DNA from 2 places in the Marinobacter albus genome. Region 2 is predicted to be linked to the other one. Evidence: predicted binding sites of a transcription regulator. Region 2 holds the regulator's gene; the other holds the start of a gene.

Region 1 (4,422 bases), on a different contig from region 2:
TCGCCTTCAGATCCCGGTGCTCAAGGTCGCCCTGAGCGACAAGAACTTTTTCAATCGGGGCGGCCATCCGGTCCGCAAACTGCTTAATGAGCTTGCACTCTCCGCGATCGGCTGGACCGAGAAGCGCGCCGATCAGAGGGACCCGCTGCGAGACAAGATCGAGTCGGTGGTTGAACGGGTTCTGAATGAGTTCACCGACAACGTCGGGTTGTTCGATGAACTGCTGAATGACTTCAGCCACTTCATGGATCTTGATCGTCGCCGTCGGGAGCTGGTCGAGCAACGCTTGCGCGATGCAGAAGAAGGTCGGGCGAGGCAGGAGCGGGCGTCCGAGGCGGTCGACGGCATGATTCGCGATCTGGTCATCAATCGGGAGATTCCGGCGCCAGTCGCGCAACTCTTGCAGGAAGCCTGGCGAAAGTACCTGCAATGGGTGGTGATCCGGGAAGGGGAGGACAGCCGCAGGTGGGCCGACGCCCGGGATCTTACCGAGCGACTGGTGTGGAGTGTCGATCCGACACCGGTGTCGGATTCGACACGCAGTGACCTGCTGCGGGCGATTCCCTCCATTGTCGACGATCTGCGCAAAGCCTTGCAGGAGATTTCCTGGGATCCGTTTGCGACGGACGCGATCATCCGTGATCTGGAGCTGGCTCACGTTGACGTTTTCCAGCGCCTGGTGACGGCCCCCGCTCGTTCCGAGCCACCGGTTGAGGCGCCGCCCGAAGCCTCCTCCGAGTCCGGGATGGAGAACGTTCCGGTTGACGCCCACGGTGCAACGGAGTCCGTTGCCGAGATGGCACGCGCCGACACGGATTCGACGGACGCAATTGCGCAGGAGTGGCTCGACCGGGCCGATTCATTGCGGGTTGGCTCCTGGATTGAGATGTCGAAAGACGGCAGCAAAGTACGCTGCAAGCTGGCAGCGTTTATCAAGGCCACCGGCAAGTACATCTTTGTTAACCGAAGCGGTGCGAAGGTTGCTGAATATCATCGCCAGGACCTGGCTTCCGCCATGGCTTCCGGTGAAATCGGAATGCTTGACGATGGCCTGATCTTCGACCGGGCGCTGGAGTCGATCATTGATAATCTGCGCAGCAGTCGCAAGGACTGAATTCGTAGCAAGACCGGCGACTTTGTGCTTCAATCAGGGCATTCTGTAATGCCCTGATACTTTTGGATTTACCTTGCCTCAATCAGACAAAGCTCCAGTCTCGCAGGTCGTTTCCCCCAGCGACGTAACTGCGCTTCGTGAAACCGGGAAGTTACCCGCCGCACGCTGGTGTCCCTCGCCCAATTTCGGTCCCCGCCCGGAGGGGGCATCGATCACTCTGCTGGTGGTTCACAACATCAGCCTGCCCCCCGGCCAGTTTGGCGGGCCGGAGATCGAGAATTTTTTCTGCAATCGCCTGGATCACTCGGCGCATCCGTATTTCGAAACCATTGCCGGAATGCAGGTGTCGGCCCACGCCCTGGTTCGCCGGGATGGCTCGCTGGTCCAGTTTGTCAGCCTCCTCGACCGGGCCTGGCATGCCGGTCGTTCCTGCTTCCAGGGCGAAGAGGAGTGCAATGATTTCTCCATTGGTATCGAACTGGAGGGCACCGACGATATTCCGTACTCGGAAGCTCAGTATTACTGCCTGGCCCAGATCGCACGCCTGATCATGCTGGCCTGGCCGGACGTAACGCCCGACCGGCTGACCGGACATTGTGACATTGCCCCGGGCCGGAAAACCGATCCCGGTCCGGTATTTGACTGGCAACACTTTCGCACCCTGCTGGCGGAAGTTGCTACCAACGACAAGGGGCGGGGCTGAATGGTTCTGATCGTATTTCTGCTGGCCTACATTGTTCGGCGCCGACTCGATACCCACAACAGTCTTTCCGGAGACAAGCTCTGGCGGCACTGGTTTCATCAGGCCGTAAAAGTCGAGGCGGGCCATGAGTCGGGCATCGCCGGTGGCTTGGCTCTGGTGGTCCTTCCAGCCCTGATTCTCGGGCTCGGAATGTATCTTCTGGATGCCGTCGGCTGGCGGGTTGTGGGTTACCCTATTGAATGGCTGATCCTGATTTTGATGATGGGGGCGCCTGGTTGGCGCCCAATACTGCAGAGCTATTCGGTGTCCTGGCAGCGCGGGGATATGCAGGCGGCCTGGCTCATCGTGGAAGACCGCTTACCGCCCGAGGAGCGGGGGGCGGCATCGTCCCCGGACGTGATGCATCTGACGCTGTCAAAGGCCTTCCTGGTCGGCGTTTTCCAGCGATTTTTCCTGGTTGGATTCTGGTATGTCGTGGGTGGTATTGGTCTGGCCGTGCTGGCCCGGGGCCTGGTGGCGCTTTCAGAACAGTGGCCCCAGGCTGCCGCACGCACCCGTTTCCAGCGGCTGGCTGAGTGGATGGCCTGGCTTCCGGTTCGATTGCTGTCGGTGACCTTCGGAATTGCCGGCGATCTGGCCGGCTGGCTGCGGGAGTTTCCCGCCAGTGTGGGTGGGGTGTCCAAGAAGACGGCCGACGTTCTCATGATTTCCGCCAACGGGTCGTTAACCGGATATGCGCTGGATCCCGAGAGGTTCTCCCGAATTCACCCCGACGAGTGGGTGGATTTTGGCGGGCGTAGCCTGGGAGCAATACTAGACCTTCTTAACCGGAGCATGCTGGTGTGGATATGCGGGCTGGCGCTGCTGGTTATCTTCGGAGTTCTCTGATCCGGCCCGGCTGAAAGCAACTTTTTAACAACAATTAGCGCTCAAGTTTCCGGGACTTCGGGCGACAATAAATATAAGAAAAGAACGATTGTTCAGTTGTTGAAGTTCCAGCGAGAGGGAAACCGTGAAACAACTCATTAATCCTGCCGTTGCACTGATGAACAGGCTGCCCATGGTCTACAAGTTCAGCCTGATCAGCATACTCTTCCTGTTGCCGATTGGCGGGCTCTCCTGGCTGGTGATGTCTCAACTCAATCAGTCGGTCCAGACCATGACCCGGGGGGTAGAAGGGCTGCAGCAGCTCAGGAATGTCGAACACCTGCTCTCGTCCTCCATGACCTACCGGGACTATCGTGCCGCAGGTGTGCTCAAGAACGAAGAAGGTTTGCTTGCTGCATCCGAAGATGCGGCGGAGCAGATTGATTCGCTGCTGGAGAGCCTGATGGCGGAGGAACGCTCCTTTGATGCCTCGGGGTCCTGGGCGGATCAGGTAGCTGCCATACAGGCGGAGTGGCAAACGCTGCGGGCCGACGACAATTACCAGGGTGCCATCGATCCCCAGTTCAAGTATTACCAGGAGTTCGTGCAGAAGGTGATGGCGCTCTTGCCCGCCACCATCGAAATATCCGGTCTTGGTCAGGATGCGTCGCGAGAAAACCAGTTGCTGCTCGGGCTGGTGCGGGAAGCCTTGCCCGAGGCCCGTGGTGTGATAGGTCAGGCCCGCGCCTTTGGCACGTTCGCGCTTGTCGAAGGCCAGGTGGGTTATGCCCTGAGCGAGGGGCTCAATGGAATTTATGACCGGTTGACCAACCGCAGTTCCCTGTTGGCACCGGCGTTGTCGGTGGCGGCCGAAGCGTCCGATCAGCTCTCGAGCGAAGCCGGCAATACGATCGACCGCGTGAACGAGAGTCTGGTGCTGGTGCGCGATGCGCTGGACCTCAATGTGATCACGCCGATGCGACTGGAAATGCCGTGGCGGGAATACGACGCGCTGATTCGCGCGCAGCTTGAAAGCTATGACGAGCTGACCGGAGCCATTTTCGATGTCGTTGAGGGCAACCTGTCGACCCGCCTCGAGAATCAGGTCAACCAGCGACGCCTCATTGTCGTCGCGCTGTTGGCCATTCTGCTGGTGGTCGTCTACCTGTACATCGGCTTCTTCATGTCGGTTCGTACCGCCATCAACCGTTTCACCGACGCGGCCCGGAATGTGGCGGCGGGTGACATGACAACCCACATCAATCTGCAGAACCGCGATGAGTTGGGGGAATTAACCAGCGAATTCAATAACATGACTGATCGAATTGCCGAGCTGATCCGGTCCGTCAGCAGCACTACTGCAGACGTGGACCAGCAGGCGGCCCGGGTCAAGGACACGGCCGCGGCGAACAGCGAGGCGGTCGCTCGTCAGATGGAAGAAAGCGGCCAGATTAACGAAGCCATGAACCAGATGGTGGAGGCCGTTAACGAGGTTACCGAAAGTGCGCATCGTGTGGCTGACAGTGCCGGTACCGCCGAAAGTGATACCGAAACCGGTCGGCAGGTTGTCGCCGATACCGTTGGAACCATCAACCAGCTGGCCGCAGAAATCTCGGGTGCCGTCGATGTGATCAACCGGGTCAGTCAGGACAGCGATAACATCAGTCAGGTCCTGGTCGAGATCAAGGCCATTGCTGAACAGACCAACCTGCTCGCACTGAACGCGGCCATTGAGGCG
Region 2 (4,422 bases):
TGATATCACCGCAGTCATCCGGACTGTCCTGACGAAGGTCCGCGGGTTGTTGTCCGGCGTCGCCCTCCGGTTGTGCAAAAGCATCCAGGGCGGCAATCAGCGCATCCGGAGCGGGTGTCAGCTCCTCATGATTCCTGACCTGCTCGAACATGGCGTTGACGTGATCGAGGGTCTCAAGCACCACGTCCATCAGGTCTGAATCTACCTTACGCTTGTGATTACGCAGGATATCGAACACATTCTCGGCAGAGTGGCAGCAATTCACCAGGGCATCGAGCTGGAGGAAGCCTGCGCCACCCTTTACCGTATGAAAGCCGCGGAAAATGGCATTCAACAGATCACTGTCGTCCGGGTGTCGCTCAAGATCGACCAGTTGCTCCGACAGCTTCTCGAGAATTTCACCGGCCTCCACGAGGAAGTCCTGCAAAATCTCGTCATCAGCATCAAACGCCATGCGTAGTCCTCATTAATTCAGAATCCGAGACTGGACAGCAGATCATCGACGTCGTCCTGTCCCGAAACTACATCTTCACGCTCATCAGCCTTGATCTGCGGTCCTACGCCCTGTTCCGCCGAAACCTGAGTCTCGTCAATCTGGTGCACGGTGCCGGTGATCTGGTCCACATGGCTCGCCATTACCACGAGGCTGAGCATCTGTTCCTCTACTTCCTTCACCAGGGTCGTGACCTTCTGGATCACCTGTCCCGTGAGGTCCTGAAAATCCTGGGCCAGCAAAATTTCCGAGAGGTTGTTGTATATGGTGTCGGCGTCCGTCGTCAGGCCGGCAAAAAAACGGTCGATGCGCCCGTAAAGCTCCCGAAACTCTGAGGGCTGCATTTCGCGCCGGCGCAAACGCTGCCACTCATCCCGGAGCGCCGAAGCCTCATCGCGAACGGTGTGGGCCACCGGCATGGTCTCTTCAACCAGATCCATGGTGCGGTTGGCCGCCTGGCTGGTCATTCGAACCACATACTCGAGCCGGTCCGAGGCGTCGGTCATCTTCGACAGCGCTTCCTGCTGTTCCGCGCTGCGTGGATCCACCTGGAAATTCCGGATGGCTTCGTGGAGACTGCGGGTCAACCGACCAACTTCACGGTAGAGACTTTGATCCCTGACCTCGCTGAGCTCATTGATCACGGTCATCGCCTGGGCAAAATCTCCGGCCTTCACGCTTTCGGCCAGCTCCGCACTCTGGCGCTGCAACTGCTCTGTCACCTCCGGATCGAGGCTCCGATGGTTCTTGTTGCTATTGCTCATGAGAGCCATGCGACCTCAGGTTACTGAATGCGTTCGAAGATTTTCTCAATCTTTTCCTTGAGGACCGCTGCCGTGAACGGCTTGACCACATAGCCATTCACGCCGGCCTGGGCGGCAGCCACGATCTGGTCCCGCTTGGCTTCCGCCGTTACCATCAGCACCGGTAACGTCTTCAGATTTTCATCGGCGCGCACGGCTTTAAGCAGATCGAACCCGGACATCCCCGGCATGTTCCAATCCGTTACCAGAAAATCGTACTTGCCACTCTTCAGCATCGGCAGCGCGGTGTTGCCGTCATCGGCTTCATCGGTATTGCTGAAGCCCAAATCTCGCAGCAGGTTCTTGATGATCCGTCGCATTGTGGAAAAGTCATCCACAATCAGGATTTTCATGTTCTTGTCCAATGGGACCTCCAGTTGGTAACACCCGGAATTCGTTTGACCTTCGAGTTCGAAATCTAGCAGGCCGCTGTTTGAAGCACTTATTGTCTGATCTTTGGTGTCCGTGTAAAGCGCCGGTTACCAAAAGCTACAGAGCTCTATGAACCGGACACAGGGAGCACTCATTCAGTCGTCTGCGTCGCGACGCCAGTCTGCAAGGCGCCCACGCAATCTGAGTGCGGCCTGGCTGTGAATCTGACTGACACGGCTCTCACTCACTCCCAGAACAGCACCGATTTCCTTGAGGTTCAGCTCTTCCTGGTAATACAGGCTCAACACCAGCTTTTCGCGTTCGGGCAAGTCTTCAATGGCTTCAGCCAGATTGCGCCGGAAGGCGTCGGATGCCAGACCGTCCAGCGGATTATCACTGGTCTCTGCCTCTTCTATCGGCAGCTCCCCGGATTCATTGAGCTCATCCAGACTAAAAAGTCGTCCGCTGTTCGCGTCGGAAAGTGAGGCATGGTATTCGGATAACTCCATGCCCAGTTCCTGCGCGACTTCGAGGTCCTGGGCTTCGCGACCGAGACGGTCTTCAACGGCCTTGATGGCCTGGGATATCCGGCGGGCATTTCGGTGGACGGAACGGGGCACCCAGTCGCCTTTGCGGATCTCATCCACCATGGCGCCCCTGATCCGAATACCAGCATAGGTTTCGAAGGTGGCGCCCTTGGTCGAGCTGTAGCGTTGTGCGGATTCGAGCAGTCCGATCATGCCGGCCTGCATCAGGTCTTCCAACTGCACCGAAGCAGGCAGCCTGGCCATGAGATGAAGGGCTATTTTCTTGACCAGCGGTGCATGCTCTTCAATGAGCCGCGAAGGGCTTTTCGCATCAGACTGCTGATAGATTCCCAGATGTTTCGCCAATGTCATGTATCCGGTGTTGTTTTGACTGGATCAGATTCAGACTTGGACGAGCCGCTCTACAAAGAACTCCAGATGGCCTCGTGGCGAGGACGGTAACGGCCAGTTGTCCACTTTATCGGCCAAGGCCTTGATCGCCAGGGACGCCTTGGCGCGGGGATAGGCGTCCAGCACCGCCCGCTGCCGCTGCACCGCTTTTTTGACGGCTTCGTCGTAGGGCACCATACCCACATATTGCAATGCGACATCAAGGAAGCGCTCGGTCACCCGGCTCAGTTTCTCAAACAGGTGGCGGCCTTCCTGCTCATTTCGCACCTGGTTCGCCAGGATACGAAAACGGTTTGTGCCGTACTCCCGATTCATCAGCTTGATCAGGGCGTAGGCATCGGTGATGGAGGTAGGTTCGTCGCAGACGACAAAAAGGAGCTCCTGCGATGCCCGGAGGAAACTGACAACGGATTCGGAAATACCCGCTGCGGTATCGACGATCAGTACGTCAATCTGGTCACCCAGCTCACTGAAGGCGTTGATCAGTCCAGCGTGTTCCATCGGGCTGAGGTGGGTCATGCGCTGGGTGCCCGATGAGGCCGGAACAATCTTGACTCCACCTGGCCCGCTGACCAGTATGTCCTTGAGTTCGCACTCGCCGGAAAGCACATCGGCAATATTCCGGCTGGCCGTTATTCCGAGCAGGACATCGATGTTGGCCAGGCCGAGATCGGCATCCAGAATCACCACCCGGCGACCTTTCTGCGCCAGGGCAATTCCAAGGTTAACCGACACGTTACTCTTGCCGACCCCACCCTTGCCGCCGGAAACCGCAATCACCTGTACCGGATGTGCTTTGCTCATGTTGATTCTTGTCTCTCGCCAGTTGTACTGAGGGCTCGTCTTGTCATTGAACGGCGCCAGCTCTGCGCGCCGGATACTCTGTCATCCGGTAAAGGTGCGTTCGCGCTCAGGCCCCTTCAGCAACCGACTGCTGTTGCTGCAGGCGTTTCAGCCGTTCCACCGCCAGCCGCACCAGGGGAATGGCTTCCGCGTGGTGCAGGTCCTCGGGAATTTTCTGCCCGTCCGTGTAATAGGCCACCGGCAATCCGGTTTCCATCACGAACCCAAGAGATTCCCCCAGTGTCAGGGCTTCGTCAATCTTTGTCATTACGCAGCCCGCAAGATTTGCCATCTTATAGCAATGCCACACGGATTTCATGATACGCGGCTGGCTGGTGGCAGACACCACCAGATGAGTACGAATGTTGTGGTGGCTGCGCGCCAGCTCGGCCAACTGCTCCTGGTAGCCTTTGTCCGAGCTGGTCAGGCCGGCGGTATCGATCAACACCAGATGCCGACCGGACAGCTCGTCCAGAATATCGTCCAACGAATGGCTTTCATCCACCACCCGCACCGGAACGTTCAGGATCCGACCAAACACGAACAGCTGCTCGTGAGCGGCCACCCGGTAGCGGTCAGTCGTCACCAGGGCCAGGGAGTCCGCTCCGTGTCGCAACACATAACGCGCCGCCAGCTTGCCGATGGTGGTGGTCTTACCGGAACCTGTCGGACCAACCAACGCGTAGACCCCTCCCTCGTCCGGCCATTCCTGGCGCGAGGTGCGGACGCCGGTTGCCAGCATTTTCAGGGATTGCTTCCAGCCATCTTCAAGCCGGCCGCCCTTGTGACGGCGGGACAGCGAACCCGCCAGGTCACTGCTCAGACCAAACTCCTGCAGTCGCTCGGCCAGCCGCTGCTGGAGCGCATTGCTGACTGGCTTTGCCGGCTCGGCGGAACGGCCGCTCATCATATCCTTGAGTGAGCTGATTTCAGCCCGCATCTGGGCCAGCTCATCGGAATACCCCCGAGCATT

What was found. Region 2 encodes FliA, which starts transcription of late flagellar genes. Its sites were predicted from a motif close to CTAAAGTTTNNNNNNNNNNNGCCGNTAA; they were not measured.
Region 1: QQF73_RS19020 (methyl-accepting chemotaxis protein) is a predicted target of FliA. The motif match lies at 2,746-2,773, and genes of this name have one in related genera.

The regions. Positions count from the first base shown of each region.
Region 1 covers NZ_JASSQD010000005.1:61,475-65,896, forward strand. The annotation lists gene QQF73_RS19005 (DUF1631 domain-containing protein) at 1-1,114, shown strand, start outside; gene ampD (1,6-anhydro-N-acetylmuramyl-L-alanine amidase AmpD) at 1,188-1,817, shown strand; gene QQF73_RS19015 (regulatory signaling modulator protein AmpE) at 1,818-2,705, shown strand; gene QQF73_RS19020 (methyl-accepting chemotaxis protein) at 2,830-4,422, shown strand, end outside.
Region 2 covers NZ_JASSQD010000001.1:1,506,518-1,510,939, reverse strand. The annotation lists gene QQF73_RS07095 (chemotaxis protein CheA) at 1-454, opposite strand, end outside; gene QQF73_RS07090 (protein phosphatase CheZ) at 472-1,257, opposite strand; gene cheY (chemotaxis response regulator CheY) at 1,278-1,661, opposite strand; gene QQF73_RS07080 (RNA polymerase sigma factor FliA) at 1,824-2,567, opposite strand; gene QQF73_RS07075 (MinD/ParA family protein) at 2,598-3,410, opposite strand; gene flhF (flagellar biosynthesis GTPase FlhF) at 3,517-4,422, opposite strand, start outside.